Linked DNA regions of Polymorphobacter megasporae. Each later gene encodes a partner of the first gene's protein in a complex. Links are inferred from orthologs where the notes say so. Each region holds a gene or a part of one and is shown on either strand. Other genes may lie near its edges. The genes, in order: KTC28_RS16645 and dapF.

Region 1 (8,176 bases):
CCCTGAGTCGAAGGCCGCCCGAAGGGCAACGGGAGGGGAGGCAGCGAACTGCCTCGCTCGTGTGGACTTAGTGGACTTCCGCCGTGCAGCGCCGCGCTCCACCCCAAACCGTCATTCCCCCTGACGATTTCGGGGCGAAAACCCGGTCGTTGTGTGGACTTATGTAACCTTTCGCACCCCGACCTGCCCCTCATACAGCGACTCGCTGCCGTGTGAACGTCCCCGCAAACAGCGACTCGCTGGCCCGTGGACTTCCGCTGGGCAGCACCGCGCTCCACCCCAAACCGTCATCCCCGCCTGCGCGGGGATAACGAGAGAAGTTGGGACCAACGTTTCCAGGGCGAAAACCCGGTCGTTGTGTGGACTTGTGTAACCTTCCGCCGCGAGCTGGGTGCAGACTTGCAAGGGTCAGGCGTCGATTGCCTCGGCCTCGACCTGTCGCGCGCTCGCCTGAATGAAGGCGAAGCGGTGTTCGGGGTGGCGGCCCATCAGCCGCTCGACGAGGTCCTTGACGTCGGCGCGGGCGTCATAGTCGGCGGGCATCGTCACCCGCAGCAGGGTGCGCTTGGACGGGTCCATCGTCGTTTCCTTGAGCTGCGCCGACGCCATCTCGCCGAGCCCCTTGAAGCGACCGATTTCGAGGTTCGTTTTGCCCTTGAACACCGTCCGCATGAGTTCCTCGCGGTGGGCGTCGTCGCGGGCATAGGCGACGGTTCCGCCATGCGCGAGCCGGTAGAGCGGCGGCTGGGCGAGGTACAGATGCCCGTCGCGAACTAGCCCGGGCATTTCCTGGAAAAAGAAGGTCATCAGCAGCGTCGCGATATGCGCCCCGTCGACGTCGGCGTCGGTCATGATGACGACCTTCTCATACCGCAGCGCCGCCGGGTCGTAGCGGTCGCGGGTGCCGCAGCCGAGCGCCTGGATCAGGTCGCCGACCTCGGTATTGGCGAGAATCTTCGCGGTGTTGGCGCTGGCGACGTTCAGGATCTTGCCGCGGATCGGCAGCACCGCCTGGGTCGTCCGGTCGCGCGCCTGCTTCGCCGACCCGCCCGCCGAGTCGCCCTCGACGATGAACACCTCGGTGCCGACGGGGTCGCTGCGGGTGCAGTCGGTCAGCTTGCCGGGGAGGCGGACGTTGCGCTTGTTGGTCGCGGTCTTGCGCTGGTTGGCAAGGTCGGCGCGGCGGCGCAGGCGGTCGTCCATCCGTTCGAGCAGGACGCCGAGGAGCGTCCGGGCGCGGGCCTCGTTGCCGGTCAGCCAGTGGTCGAAATGGTCGCGGACGGCGGTCTCGACGAGCCGCGCCGCCTCGGGGCTGGTCAGCCGGTCCTTGGTCTGGCTCTGGAACTGGGGGTCGCGGATGAACAGCGACAGCATCAGCTCGGCGCCGGTCATCACATCCTCGGGGGCGAGGTCGGTCGCCTTCTTCTGCCCGATCAGCCCGGCGAAGCCCTTTATTCCCTTCGCAAGTGCAGCACGAAGCCCGGCTTCATGGGTACCGCCGTCGGGGGTCGGCACGGTGTTGCAGTAATAACTCGTCGCGCCGTCGCCCCACATCGGCCACGCCACCGCCCATTCGACCGAGCCGCGGTCCTCGGGCAGGTCGGCCCGGCCGGAGAACAGTTCGCCGACGACGAGCTCGCGGTCGCCAAGCTGCTCGGTAAGGTGATCGGCGAGGCCGCCGGGGAACTGGAAGGTCGCCGCCGCCGGGGTCGCGTCGGTGATCAGGTCGGGGTCGCACTTCCAGCGGATCTCGACGCCGCGGAACAGATACGCCTTCGACCGGGCGAGCTTGTACAGGCGGGCGGGCTTGAAGTGGGCGTCGTCGCCGAAGATCTGGGTGTCGGGGGTGAAGGCGACTGTCGTCCCGCGCCGCCCGGTAACCGCGCCGACGCTGTCGAGGCCCGACGTCGGCAGGCCGCGCGAGAAGGTCTGCCGGAACAGTGCCTTGTTGCGCGCGACCTCGACGGTCAGGTCGGACGACAGCGCGTTGACCACCGAAATGCCGACGCCGTGGAGCCCGCCGCTGGTGGCATAGGCCTTGCCGGAGAACTTCCCGCCCGAATGGAGCATCGTCATGATGACCTCGAGCGCCGACTTTCCGGGGTATTTCGGATGCTCGTCGACCGGGATGCCGCGGCCGTTATCGGTGATCGTCAGCCGGTCGCCGGCGTCGAGCGTGACCTCGATTCGGGTCGCGTGACCGGCAACCGCCTCGTCCATCGCATTGTCGAGGACCTCCGACGCGAGGTGGTGGAGCGCGCGCTCGTCGACCCCGCCGATGTACATCCCGGGGCGGCGGCGAACCGGTTCGAGGCCCTCGAGGACCTCGATGTGGCTGGCGTCATAGTCGGTCGAGGCCGCAGTTGCGGCGAACAGGTCGCTCATGGGGTAGCTATAGAACGGACGCGGAACGTAGCCAAGCATGGCCGGAACGTGAAAATAGTTCTTGCAAATGCCTTTGCTGCAGTGCACAACAAACTTGCCGAAAGGCGATCCTCCCCAAGGATTTTACTAGGCCGGTGGTTCGCCACCGGCCTTTTTTTTATGCCGCCCTTATGCGGGCCGCCAAGCTCTCCCTGTCTGGCACGGTTGTTGCAGCGCACAAGCCGTTAACCTCGGCGCTCAGCCGGAGCCAACGCAGAGCAGGGAGAGAATGATGAACAAGCAGATTTTGGCCGGGACAATGCTGGCCCTCGCGGTCGTCGCGCAGCCCGCCATCGCGCAGGACGCACCCGCCGCCGCCACGCCGCCCGCCGCCGCCCCCGCGGCGCCGGTCCTGTCGCCGGCCATCACCGGGCCGCTCGCCGGGAATAGCGCGCCGACCAACTTCGACCTCGGCGACTTCGGCAAGGTCTATGTCACCGGCGTCGCCTCGGGCATCGCGCGCTTCCAGGATCACGCCGTCACCGGCGCGGGCGACCACGGCTCGTACGGCGACCTCAGCAATGCCCAGATCTTTATCCAGAAGATCGACGGGGTCTTTCAGTTCTTTGTCCAGGCCGGTGTCTATTCGCTGCCCTCGCTCGGCACCCCCTACACCCGCGCCACCCGGGTTACCGACTCGACCTTCGGGCCGCTGCCGCAGGCGTTCATCAAGATCGCCCCGACCGCCAATTTCTCGATCCAGGCGGGTAAGATGCCGACCCTGATAGGCGCCGAATACACATTTACCTTCGAAAACATGAACATCGACCGTGGCCTGCTGTGGAACCTCGAGCCCGCCGTCAGCAAGGGCGTCCAGGCGAACTACACCGCGGGGCCGCTCGCGTTCTCGGTCTCGCTCAACGACGGCTTCTACTCGTCGAAGTACAGCACGATCTCGGGCTCGGTTGCCTACACGATCGACCCGAAGAACGTCCTCGCTTTCGCCGCGAGCGGGAACACCAAGACGACGACCAAGTCGACCTTCTCGACCCCGGGCATCCTCAACAACAGCTCGGTGTATAACCTGATCCTGACGCATACCGACGGGCCGTGGATCATCCAGCCGTACGTCCAGTACACCCATGTCGACAATCTGGTCCCGCAGTTCGGGACGACGTCCGCCTCGACGATCGGCGGCGCGATCCTCGCCAAGTACAGCTTCACCCCCGAGTTCAGCCTGCCGGTTCGCGGTGAGTATGTCAGCTCGTCGGGCACCCGCGGCGGCACCGCGGCGAGCTTCCTGTACGGCACCGGGAGCGACGCCTACTCGATCACCGTCAGCCCGACGTACCAGTACAAGATCTTCTTCGTCCGGGCCGAAGGGTCGTACGTCAAGGCGATCCATGCCACCGAGGGGGCGGCGTTCGGCAAGTTCGGGAACGACACCTCGCAGCTCCGCGGGGTCCTCGAGCTCGGCGTCCTCTTCTAGAGCCTGAGACTGCGCCGCTGCTTGCTTTTTGAGCCAGCGCGGCGCATTTGCCTGTTAATTATGCATGCTATCGCGGTTCGAAGTCTTCGTCGTGCTCAACCGCTGTTGCGTCCCGGCAACACTACTCGAGCCATATGCGCGATCCTTGTCGCGGCAGGGGCAGCCAGCCGGGCACAGGCGGTCGAGTTCGACGCCTCCGCTGCTCTTCTCACCGACTATCGCTCGCGGGGAGTATCGCTGAGCGACCGGCAGCCGGTGGCCGATGCGAGCGTCCAGGCCAGCTTGGCCGGGTGGTTCGCCGGGGCGGAGGGGGTGTCGACCGCCCGCCCGCGCGACCTGCGGCAGGACCGGGGGACCGACGCCGAGATCGATCTGTCGGCGGGATACAGCCGACAGGTCGGGCTGCTCACCCCATCGGCCGGGGTCATCGCCTACATCTATCCCCGTCACGGCCCGACTGAGGCCGAGGTGTTTGGTTCGGTCGCCGGGTCGCTTGGTCCGGCGACGGTGACGCTCGGGGCGAACTATGCCCCCGATCAGGCGGGGGTGTCGGGGGGCAACTTATATACCTATGCCAAAGCGGCGGTCGGTATCCCGTTGACGCCGGTCACGGTCAAGGCGTCGGTCGGGCGCGAGAAGGGGGCGTTTGATCTTGGACGAACCAAGATCGACTATAGCGCGGGGGTCGACTACCGCGTTAGTATCGTCACCATCGGGGTCAAATACGTCGGCAACGATGTACCAAGAAACGTCGCCCCGTTCATTCGCCACGCCACCGCCGGCACCGTCGTCGGCAGCGTCACGCTGGCGTTCTAGACCCGATCAGCCCGGCAAATTCAGCAAGGACCGCCTCGTACAGGTCGCGCTTGAACGGCACGATCAGCGATGACAGTTCGGGCAGCGTCGACCAGCGCCAGCTGCGGAATTCGGGATGCTCGGTCGCGATATTGACGTCGGCATCGGTGCCGGTGAAGCGCATCGCGAACCACTTTTGCCGCTGGCCGCAATAACGCCCCTTCCAGATCGTGCCGATCAGGTCGTCGGGCAGATCGTAATACAGCCAGTCGCGTGATTCGCCGAGAACCTCGGCCTTGGTGATCCCGGTCTCCTCGGCGAGCTCGCGGAACGCGGTTGTAATCGGCTCCTCGCCCGGATCGATCCCGCCTTGCGGCATCTGCCACGCCTCGAGCTTCGAATCGAGCCGCTGGCCGGTGAACACCTTGCCCTCGGCGTTGAGCAGCATGATCCCGACCCCGGCGCGGTATGGCAGCCCCGATGGGTGAACCCGGTCGCTCATTTCGCTGCTCCAGTCGCGGGGCTTAAGGGGATTACCGCCGGGGCGAGCGCGTCGAGGCGTGCCACGGCCTGTTCGGGTGAGAACGGGGGCTTGCCGTGATTGCGTTCGGCATATTGGACGGTCCAGCTGTCGGCGGTGTCGCGATAGACGCCGATAACGCCGTGCTCGGCTCCCGCCTGGTCGGGCGCGCCGCAGCCGATCACGACCATCCGGCCGGTGACCCCGGCGAACGACTTCGTCGGCCCGAGGTCGCGAAAGATCTTCGCGGGACACGCCGGCGGCTCGAACTTCGCCGCAAGCTGGGCGTCGGTCACATGCGCCGCACCGCCGCCGCGCGTGCCGGTGACGGTAATCATCCGGGTCCAGTTGTCGACCGTCTCGCCGTCGGGGACATATTCGGCGATGAAAAATCCGCGCTGCTCCTGACGGTCCGCCAGCACGAACGGTCGCGGCAGTTTGAGCCGGACGACGCGGCCATAGACGCGCTGGACGGTTTCGACGGTGTCGGCCTTCTGCGTCCGCCACAACTGCCGCATTACCGCGTCGCCGCCGGGCGCCCCCTCGGCGGCGACGGTGGTGGATACCGCGAGCGACAGCGGGGCGGATGCCGCGATGATCAGCGCGGTGGTCAAAACCCGGTTCATTCGGCGGCCACCGTCGTCTGCGGCGCCGCGGCGGCGGCCATCGCAGCTTGCGTAGCGTGCGCCTCGTCGACCATCGCCCGCAGGGCCGCGAGGCAGGCGTGGAGGTCGTCCTGCGTGCTCGGGATCGCCAGCCGCAATGTCATACAGCCGTGGATTTGTCCCGCCGCTTCGCGGAAGACGACCGGCACCCCCGCCGAAACCAGCTTGGCGGCGTACGCCCGGCCCTGGTCGCGGAGCGGATCGAGGCCGCAGGTGAAGACCATTGCCGGCGGCAAGCCGGCGAGCGAATCGGCATGAATCGGCGAGGCATAAGCGTGATGAAGGTCGGGCTCCGACCCCATATAATGCTCGGTGAACCAGCGCATGCCGCCGTTGGTCAGCAGATAGCCCTCGGCAAATTCCTGCATCGAGCCGCTGTTCGCGGTCATGTCGACACCGGGGTAGATCAGCCATTGCGCGACGATCGGCACCGGCAATTTGCCGCCCAGCTGCTGCGCGACCACCGCGGCGAGGTTGCCGCCTGCGCTATCGCCCGCCGGGATCAGCCCGGTGACCGTGTGGCCGACCGGCTTCGGCGTTTCGGCAAGCCAGCGCATCGCGGCGAGGCAATCCTCGGTCGCGGCGGGAAAACGGTGCTCGGGTGCAAGGCGGTAATCGACGCTGACGACGGTCATCCCGGCAACGCGGGCGATCTCGGCGCAGAGCGAATCGTGGGTTTCGAGGTCGCCGATCACCCAGCCGCCGCCGTGGAAATAAACGAGGACGGGTCCCGGGCCGGGGTCGGCGGCTGCGCTGTACACGCGCGCCGGGATCGCGTGGCCCTGCGGCGAGGGGATGGTGACATCGGCGACATGGGCGAGGTCGCCGCGTGGCAGCTCGGCGACCTGCGCCAGCATCCGCATCATCTCGCGCGCCGGCCCGGGCTCGCCGTCTTCCATCTTCGGGCCGGGGGCGCTGCTGAGCATCGCCAGCAAATTGGCAACGTCGGGTCTGACGAACGGCACGGCTCTTCTCCCAAGGTTTTGCGGCAACATAGACGTGGCGGGCCGCGGTCGCCAAGGGGCGAACCTGATCGGTGGCGCACCGCGGAAGTCCACGAAGTCCACACGAAGCGCGGGTATTTTGCGGTCATCTTGGCGCGAGGTACCACCGGTGCGGTCCGGCCTCCGCACTGCCGGAAGTCCACGAAGTCCACACGAAACGGGTGTTTTTGCGGTCGAACATTTCGCGATGCCGGCCTGCTCGAAAAAGCGGCGCGTCGGCGGAAGTCCACGATGTCCGGACGAGACGGAGGTGTTTTTGAACGACCCGTCGGTGAGCTCGAAGAAGCGGCGCGACGGCGGAAGTCCACGAAGTCCACACGAAGCGGGACTAGTTTGCAGCAGCCTTTCAACCCGGCCTAGTCCTGCGCGACCGAGCGGGTCGCGATTGGCGCGGTGAAGGTCGTCCATCATCATCCAGCGAGGCTAAGCCATTCAACTGCCTGTAGGACAGGCTTTTCGTACGTGACCCTGTCACCACGGCCCGCAACTCTTTGACTGCAACCAACGTTACTAATTCGATAATATTGCGCGGGTGCGGAGGGTCGGTCGATGGGGACAGAGGATTGGCGTCGCCGCCGCGCCGAAGAGCTTTTCGGGGCCGATCGCGGTCCGGGTCAGCAGACTGATCGTCGGGCTACCGGCAATGACCGTCGTGTCGCGGGCAACGACGATGTCCTGCCGATGGCATCGTCTGCGGGCCAGACTGCGTCGTCGTCGCCGACCGCGATCGAGCGACCGGCCGCGCCCGCATATCGCGCTCGCCCGGCCGCGAACGCCGCGGCGGCGGTGGCACCCTCGGTCGCATCGCGTCCGGGGTCAACGCCGGTTGTCGCACCGGCATCGTCCCGGCGTTTCCCGATTTTATGGACACTGTTCGCGGCCGTCGCTTTAGTCGCGGCGGGCGCGGTCGGTTGGCTGGTGCGAGGCAATATCGGTACGCCGGTCGCCTCGCCTCCTGCACCGGTCGAGGCGCGAGCTGCGCCGGTAGCGTCGCCCGCGCTACCGCTGGCGCACACGCCTTCGCTGCCGACGACCATATTGCCGAAGCCAGCAACGAACGCGCCGCCCATAACTGAAGCGTCCACAAGCGCCGAGCCGCCAGCCGCGCCAGCGCCATCGTCGACGCCGCCTGTTACCGAGCAGCCGCTCCCTGTTCTGAAACGCACCCCGAGCCCGCAGACCGGCGAACGCGCACGGTCCCGCGAACGGAGGCTCGAGGAGCGCACAGTGGAAGCGCGGCGCGCGGTCGTGCCGGTCGCGACGCCCGGTCGCGCCACGCGGACCAGCCGTCAGCAGGGCGCGGCGCAGGCACCCGGCTTCAATTGCCGCCGCGCGCGCA
Region 2 (8,152 bases), 320 kb from region 1 along the record:
CCAGCGCCGCGAGCGTATCGTCCCCAGGTCGCGCCAGCGCATCGCCCCCAAGTCGCGCCAGCGCATCGCCGTCCAGCCGGTAGACCGTCCACTCGTCCTTCGGGACCGCGCCGATCGAGCGGTAGAAGCCGATCGCCGGCGCGTTCCAGTCGAGCACCGACCACTCGACCCGCGCATACCCCCGCTCGACCGCAATCGCCGCGAGCCGCTGTAGCAGCGCCTTGCCAAGCCCGGACCCGCGTGCCTCCGGCGTCACGTACAGGTCCTCGAGGTAGAGCCCGTTCTTGCCCGACCACGTCGAATAATTAGTGAAGAAAAGCGCCATGCCGGCGACGGCGCCGTCGTGCTCGGCAACGATCGCCTCGACGGTCGGGGCCGCGCCGAACAGCGACTCGGTGAGCCCGGTAACGGTCGCCTTCACCGCATCGGGCTCGCGCTCGTACACCGCGAGATCGATGATCAACTGGAGGATCGCGGGGACGTCGGCAGGGGTGGCGGGACGGATGCTCACAGTGTCGCTGCGAGCGCAGCAAGCTGGTCGGTCGCGATGCCCCAGCCAGTCTCGAACCCCATCGCGACATGCGCGTCGCGGTCTGCGGCGGTCCAGTGGCGGACGACCGCGGTGTAGCGGGTGCCCTCCCCCTCGTCGTCGAAAGTCAGGATGCCGGTCATGAACGGCTTGGCAGACGGCTGCCAGTCGCCGGTATAGGCGTCGGTAAAGACGAGGCGGCGGTCGGGGATGACGTCGAGATACTGCCCACGATTGGGATAGTCGGTGCCGTCGGGGGCGCGCATGACGATGAGGCTCGCGCCGCCGGGGCAGACGTCCATCTCCGCCGAGACCGTGGTGAACGGTGGCGGGGTGAACCACTTTACGATCAGCGCTGGGTCGGTCCAGCAGCGGTAGAGCGTGGCGCGCGCCACCGGGATCACGCGCGTTATCGACAGCTCAAAGGCGTCCGCCGGAGTCGGTTGCAGCATGTCGTCCCCCCTGCCCGTCTACTCCGCAGCGACCAGCAGTCCTGCTTCTGCCAAGAGCTTCGCCGCTTTCGCCGCCTCGATCTCAGCCGCCTTCTTCTCGACCAGTCCGACGATGTGGTCGACCATCGCGGGTTCGTCGATGTGGTGGCTCGTGACGCCCGACAGGAAGACCATGTGCTTGCCGTTGCCGCCGCCGGTGATGCCGATGTCGGTTTCGCGCGCTTCGCCTGGGCCGTTGACGACGCAGCCCAGGACGCTGAGCGACAATTCGGTGGTGACGTGGGCGAGCGCGGCTTCGAGGCGTTCGACGGTCTTGACGACGTCGAAGCCCTGACGGGCGCAGCTCGGGCAGCTGACGACGCGGACGCCGCGGGCACGGATGCCGAGCGACTTGAGCATGTGGTAGCCGACCTTGACCTCCTCGACCGGGTCGGCCGACAGCGAGACGCGGATCGTGTCGCCGATGCCGGCCCACAGCAGCATGCCGAGGCCGATCGACGACTTCACCGTGCCGCCCTGCAAGCCGCCGGCCTCGGTGATGCCGAGGTGGAGCGGATAGTCGCACGCCTCCGCCAGCCCGTTGTACGCGGCGACCGCGAGGAAGACGTCGGACGCCTTCACGCTGATCTTGAACTCGCGGAAGTCGGCGTCCTCGAGCAGCTTGGCGTGCTCCAATGCCGATTCGACGAGCGCCTCGGGGCACGGCTCGCCGTATTTCTCGAGGAGGTGGCGATCGAGCGATCCGGCGTTGACGCCGATCCGCATCGAGCAGCCGTTGGCCTTGGCGGCGCGGACGACTTCGCGGACGCGCTCGGGCGAGCCGATGTTGCCGGGGTTGATCCGCAGGCAAGCGGCGCCGGCGTCGGCGGCTTCGAGCGCGCGCTTATAGTGGAAATGGATGTCCGCGATGATCGGCACCTTCGACGCGCGGACGATCTCGCGCATCGCCGCGGTCGATTCGACGTCGGGGCAGCTGACGCGAACGAGGTCGGCACCGACCTCGACGCACTGGCGGATCTGCTCGATCGTCGCCTTGGCGTCCTCGGTCGGGGTGTTGGTCATCGTCTGGACGGTGATCGGCGCGCCGCCGCCGACGGGGACGTTGCCGACCATGATCTGGCGCGACTGGCGACGCGCGATATCGCGCCAAGGCCTAACGCTCATACTCTGTGCTCCGGTGACATGCCGCCGATATAGAGGCTGGCGGCGTTCCGGCCTAGCCCCGTGCGACGAACCCCTGCGCGAAACCGCGCTCGCGCCGCCGCAGCATGACACCGGTCAGGCCGAAACCGGCGATCATCATCAGCCAGCTCGCCGGCTCAGGGACCCACGAGGCGACGAAGCCGTGGAGCCCGGTCGGGTCGAGATAATAGCCGGTGACATCGGTCGACTGGTTGATGCCGAAGACGTTGGTGAAGAACGCGCCGGGAACCGCGATCGGCTCGTAGCCGCCGAAGGCCACGTCGAGGACATACGCCGCCGAGGCGAACCCGGTCGGGCTGCACGCGCATGGATAGAGCGAGTTATACGTCGAGTAGAAATTGTCGGTGATGTTGCCGATCGACGACGACGGCGCGCCGAATGGGTCGGTGTCGAGGGCGATGATCGCGGCACCGGCACCCGGGGCGAACACGCCGAGGAACGGGTGGCTGAAATGGTCGGCGCTGTTGTCGAGGTATGTCCCGGTGAACAGGCCGAGGTCGTTGATCGACGTCACCTGCGTGCCGTAGCCGTCGAGCGGATCTACATCGACCGCGGTGTAGACCCCGCCGAACTCGATGAAGCCGTGCGCGTATTGCGCGAGCGTGCCGACCGTCGCGGCGGGGTCGGTGGTGTAATAGCCGGTCACCGCGCCGAGGTTGTTTAGGCCGATCGCCTCCGAATACAGCGAGGTGACGCCAAAGGTCGGGTCGAGGTTGGGGTCGATATCGGCATAGCTGCCGTCGGCGCCCGAGCGGACGAAGCCCGTCCCGTGGCCGAGCGACGTGACCGAAACGCCGGTGACGTCGCCGGCGTTGTCGATCCCCGCCGCGCCGGTCTGGGCGTAGCCGGGGCGGCTGAAGCTGTTGAAACCGCTGCCGTCCTTGTTGACGGTGAAGGCGGTGTAATTGCCCGGGCCGCCGACGCCGTCGTCATTGACGTAATACCCAGCGGCGAGGCCGGCGTCGTTGATCGAGGTGACGACGGTGCCGAGGAGCGACGCACTGCTCGGGCCATCGACGGTGGTGTAATGATAGCCGGCGGTGGCAGGCGACGCGACGGCAAGCGCCACGGCCAGTGCGAATAGCATCTTCATCGTGCAGCCCCCCGCAACGTACCCCCGTCGCTGCCGTACTCTATATCTTATGGGTGCGTAACGATCAACCATGATCCCCACGGCTGGCATGGTTGCACCCGAGCCGCTACATCGCGGGCGATGCTCCGCCCTTTCATCAAGATGCACGGCCTCGGCAACGACTTCGTCGTGTTCGACGCGCGGAGCCAGCCGCTGGCGCTGACCCCCGCGCAGGTCGTCGCGGTCGCCGATCGCCACACCGGGATCGGCTGTGACCAGCTGATCGTGATCGAGCCGAGCACCGTCGCCACCGCACTGATGCGGATCTGGAACGGCGACGGCGGCGAGGTCGAAGCCTGCGGCAACGCCGCGCGCTGTGTCGCGACGCTGCTCGGAACGAGCGCGACGATTGCGACCGCAGGCGGCATCCTCGATGCGACTTCGACCGCGGGGAGTGCGAGCGTGACTTACCCGCCGCCGCAATTCGACTGGGACGCGATCCCGCTCGCCTATGCGGTCGACACGCGCGACGTGCCGGTGGCGTGGGACAGCCTCGAACACGGGCAGGCGGTCAACGTCGGCAACCCGCACATCGTCTTCTTCGTCGCCGACGCGAACGCGGTGCCGCTCGCCGACCTCGGCCCTCTGATCGAGCATGACGCGCTGTTCCCCGAGCGCGTCAACGTCGGCGTCGCGCATGTCGTCGACCGGGGCCATATCGTGCTCAGGGTGTGGGAGCGCGGCGCCGGATTGACGCTGGCGTGCGGCACTGGTGCGGTGGCGTGCGCGGTCGCGGCGATGCGGCGCGGGCTGGTCGATCCGCGAGTCATGGTGACGCTGCCGGGCGGCGATCTCACGGTGGAGTGGCACGGCGCGGAGGTGACGCTGGCAGGGCCTGCCGTGACCAGTTTCACCGGGACGATCGACCTGTGAGCGTGCTCAATTTCGGCTGCCGCCTCAACGCTGCCGAGGCCGAGCATATCGACGGCATCACCGGATCGGGCGTGATCGTGGTCAACACCTGCGCCGTAACCGCCGAAGCGGTGCGGCAGGCGCGGCAGGCGATCCGCCGCGCCGCCCGCGCGCAGCCCGACGCGCGGATCGTCGTTACGGGCTGCGCTGCGCAGATCGACCCGGCGGGGTTCGCGGCGATGCCCGAAGTTGCGCGGGTGTTGGGGAATGTCGAGAAGCTCGAGGCGGAGAGTTATGCTTTCGCCCTCCCCTCCCCTTCAGGGGAGGGGCGAGAGACGATGCCCTTGCACCGGCCCGGTGGTGGGGCAGTCGCGCACCGGGAAGTTTTTGGTACCCCCTACGAGGGACCAGACACTTATTCCGGCGATGAGCTCGCGGCGACTGCCCCACCCCCGGCCCCTCCCCCGAGGGGGAGGGGAGCAGAAGGCAGCGCAGAGGTGCGTGTGGCCGACATCATGCTCGCCACGAGCATCTCCCCGCGCGCGCCCACAAATTTCGCCCACCACACCCGCGCCTTCGTCGAAATCCAGACCGGCTGCGACCACCGCTGCACCTTCTGCATCATCCCGTTCGGGCGCGGCAATTCACGCTCGCTCCCCGCCGCGACGGTCGTCGAGCACATCGCCCAGCTGGTCGACAACGGCGTCAACGAGGTCGTGCTGACCGGGGTCGACATCACCTCGTTCGGCCCCGAGCCGCTCGGCATCCTCGTCCAGCGCATCCTCCGCGACGTCCCCACCCTCCCCCGCCTGCGTCTGTCGTCGATCGACTCGATCGAGGTTGACGATGCGCTCGTCGAGGCTGCCGCCGATCCGCGCCTGATGCCGCAGTTCCATCTGTCGCTCCAGGCGGGCGACGACCTCATCCTCAAGCGGATGAAGCGCCGTCACAGCCGCGCGCAGGCCGTGGCGATCTGCGACCGCCTCCGCGCCGCCCGTCCCGGCATCGCCTTCGGCGCGGACTTCATCACCGGCTTCCCGACCGAGACCGAGGCGATGTTCGACCAGACGCTGGCCCTGGTCGACGAGTGCGGATTGAGCCAGCTCCACGTCTTCCCCTTCTCACCTCGTCCCGGCACCCCAGCTGCGCGGATGCCGCAGGTCGCCCCCGGCGTTGCCCGCGAGCGCGCTGCCCGTCTCCGCGCGCTCGGCGACCTGCGCCGGTCGGCGGCGATGGCGACGGAGATCGGCCGCCCGCAGCGCATCCTCGTCGAGCGCGACGGCGTCAGCGGGCATAGCGAAACCTTCCTCCCCGTGCGGCTCGCCACCCCCGCCGCGCGCGGCAGCATCGCCCGCGTCACCGCATTGAGCGTGACCGGCGGCAAACTGGATTGCGGATGACCGAAAAGACAAGCTGGCTCTCCCGCCTGACCGCCGGGCTCTCGCGGTCGTCGGACAAGCTCGGCGGCAATCTGTCGGGGCTGTTCGGTGCGGTGCCGTTCGGCACGACGACGCTCGACCCGGCGCGGCTCGAGGCGATCGAGGAGGCGCTGATCGCCTCCGACCTCGGCCCCGCGCTCGCGGCGCGGATCGTCGCCGAACTCGGCTCGGGACAATATGCGCGCGGGATCGACGAGGCCGGGGTCCGCGCGGTCGTCGCCGCCGAGATCGCCAAGGTCCTCGCCCCGGTCGCCAAGCCATTGGAAGTTATCGCCTTCCCGCGCCCCCAGGTGATCCTCGTCGTCGGCGTCAACGGGTCGGGCAAGACCACGACGATCGCAAAGCTCGCGCATCTGTTCGCCGAGCAGGACTATTCGGTGATGCTCGCGGCGGGCGACACCTTCCGCGCCGCGGCAATCGCGCAGCTCAAGATCTGGGGCGCGCGCGCCGGGGTCCCGGTGATTTCGGGCGAGCAGGGCGCCGACGCGGCGGGGCTGGCGTTCACCGCGCTCGATGCGGCGCGGGCGGCGGGGTCGGATGTGCTGATCATCGACACCGCCGGGCGGCTGCAGAACAAGAGCGGCCTGATGGACGAGCTCGCCAAGATCAAGCGCGTGCTGCGCAAGTCGATGCCCGCCGCGCCGCACGACGTCGTCCTCGTCCTCGACGCGACGACCGGGCAGAACGCATTGAACCAGATCGAGGTGTTTCGCGAGGTCGCCGGGGTGACCGGGCTGGTCATGACCAAGCTCGACGGCACCGCGCGCGGCGGCGTCCTCGTCGCCGCGGCGGAGAAGTTCGGCCTGCCGATCCACGCGGTCGGGGTCGGCGAAGGGATTGACGATCTCCGCCCATTCGATGCGACGGTGTTCGCCAAGGCGCTTGCCGGGGGCTGAATGCTGCCAGCTTGCGCGCGGGGGCTGAGCGCGTCACCTTGCGTTAAGCCCCGGGGGCCGAGCGTATCCGGCTTCGAGGAATTGCAACGATGATCCGCCACCTGACGCTCGCCGCCGTGCTCTTCGCCGCTGCGGTCCCGGCCTATGCCGGCGACGGCGCGCGCAATTCGCCGCCGCCGCGCAAGGTTGTCCAGGTCGACGTCTTTGGCACCGATCCGTGCCCGAAGGGTCCGGGCGACGAGATCGTCGTCTGTGCGCGCCTCCCCGAGTCCGAACGCTACCGCATCCCGAAGCCGCTCCGCCAGCAGAAGGTCGAGCGCAAGGAACAGTCGTGGGTCGCGCGCACCCGCGACATCGAGGAGACCGGCCGGGCACAGCGCCCGAACAGCTGCTCAGCGGTCGGCAGCGGCGGACAGACGGGGTGCTGGGAACAGTTCATGCGCGATGCGGCCGCGCAGAAGCAGGCGGATGCGGCGGCTGCTACTGTGCCGTAAGACTGGAGCCCTCGTGCTAGTATCCGGCGTCCTGCACCTTGCGGCAGGAACGTTGACCCGCCGTAACCGTTCGCTCCCGATGACCAAGCCAAATGACCAGGATGATGACGGCGTCGCGCTGACCCCCGAGGAAAACAAGGCGGTCTCCGAGCGCCGGTCGGGATCGGCGAAGGTCGTCCACGAGGTCATCCGCATCCAGGGCGACGACGAGCTCAACCGCCCGGCGCTGTCGCTGCTGTGTTCGGCTTTCGCCGCCGGTGTCGGCATCTCCGCGTCGGTCCTCGCCGAGGCATTCCTCCACCAGCATCTGCCCGATGCGCAATGGACCCCGCTGGTGACGTCGTTCGGTTACTGCGTCGGCTTCGTCATCGTCATCCTCGGCAACCTGCAGCTGTTCACCGAGAACACGATCACCGTCGTCCTCCCCGTTGCGGTCAAGCCGAGCCTGCATAATTTCGGCCGGCTCGGGCGATTGTGGAGCCTTGCGATCGTCGCGAACCTCGCGGGGACGTTCCTTGTTGCCGCGATGCTCGCGCACCGAATGATCGTATCGCAGGATCAGCTCGACGCCGCGGTCGCGGTCTCGGCGAAGCTGCTCGACAACGATGCCGCAACGACGCTGTTGCGCGGTATTCCCGCCGGCTTCCTCGTCGCGTCGATCGCGTGGATCCTGCCGAACGCGCGCGGCAGCGAATTCTGGGTCGTGGTAATGGTCACCTACGTCATCGCGGTCGGCGGGTTCAGCCATGTCGTCGCCGGATCGGGCGAGGCGTGGCTGCTGTGGCTGACCGGCAAGGCGTCGTTTGGCTGGGCGGTCGGCGGGTTCATCGGCCCCGCGCTCGCAGGTAACATCATCGGCGGCACCGGCTTGTTCGCGGTTCTCGCGCACGGACAGGTGCGCGACGAGATCAAGACCGACTAGCCGATCGAGACGATCTCGATCTCTCCCCCGGCGATAACCGCGGTGTCGCCCACGCTCTTGCCGAGCAGGGCGCGGGCGGCGGGGGCGATGTAAGCGATGCGGCCGGCGGCGGGGTCGGCTTCGTCTTCACCAGTGATGCGGTAGGTCGCGAACGTTCCGTCGGCGCGTTCGAAGGTGACGGTGCAGCCGAAGCGGACTTGATCGCAGTCGGCGGCCTCGATCAGCTGCGCGCT

Evidence for each region.
Region 2: the proteins of KTC28_RS16645 (region 1) and dapF are in contact, whole or in part, in a solved structure (PDB 5YGU), measured with the Escherichia coli proteins. The link is inferred for Polymorphobacter megasporae from one-to-one orthologs.

What each region holds. Positions count from the first base shown.
Region 1 is NZ_CP081848.1:3,560,769-3,568,944, reverse strand. What follows is about bases 3,402-6,401. They hold KTC28_RS16645 (RNA pyrophosphohydrolase), read right to left. Parts: upstream 5,151-6,401; coding sequence 4,653-5,150; downstream 3,402-4,652. Other genes in these bases: KTC28_RS16635 (alpha/beta hydrolase), read right to left, coding at 5,791-6,401; KTC28_RS16640 (hypothetical protein), read right to left, coding at 5,147-5,794; KTC28_RS16650 (TorF family putative porin), read left to right, coding at 3,959-4,669; KTC28_RS16655 (outer membrane beta-barrel protein), read left to right, coding at 3,402-3,853. Also shown: parE (DNA topoisomerase IV subunit B), read right to left, coding at 409-2,385; more of KTC28_RS16655, read left to right, coding at 2,657-3,401; more of KTC28_RS16635, read right to left, coding at 6,402-6,798; KTC28_RS16630 (lysozyme inhibitor LprI family protein), read left to right, coding at 7,387-8,176. UniProt on the Escherichia coli protein: Master regulator of 5'-end-dependent mRNA decay.
Region 2 is NZ_CP081848.1:3,878,096-3,886,247, forward strand. The notes cover bases 2,318-5,293. They hold dapF (diaminopimelate epimerase), read left to right. Parts: upstream 2,318-3,397; coding sequence 3,398-4,189; downstream 4,190-5,293. Other genes in these bases: KTC28_RS18075 (PEPxxWA-CTERM sorting domain-containing protein), read right to left, coding at 2,318-3,277; mtaB (tRNA (N(6)-L-threonylcarbamoyladenosine(37)-C(2))-methylthiotransferase MtaB), read left to right, coding at 4,192-5,293. In the rest of the region: KTC28_RS18060 (GNAT family N-acetyltransferase), read right to left, coding at 1-511; KTC28_RS18065 (SRPBCC family protein), read right to left, coding at 508-981; ispG (flavodoxin-dependent (E)-4-hydroxy-3-methylbut-2-enyl-diphosphate synthase), read right to left, coding at 1,000-2,145; more of KTC28_RS18075, read right to left, coding at 2,198-2,317; more of mtaB, read left to right, coding at 5,294-5,568; signal recognition particle-docking protein FtsY, read left to right, coding at 5,565-6,503; KTC28_RS18095 (hypothetical protein), read left to right, coding at 6,593-6,997; KTC28_RS18100 (formate/nitrite transporter family protein), read left to right, coding at 7,077-7,919; transcription elongation factor GreA, read right to left, coding at 7,916-8,152. UniProt on the Escherichia coli protein: Involved in the succinylase branch of the L-lysine biosynthesis and in the biosynthesis of the pentapeptide incorporated in the peptidoglycan moiety. Catalyzes the stereoinversion of LL-2,6-diaminopimelate (L,L-DAP) to meso-diaminopimelate (meso-DAP).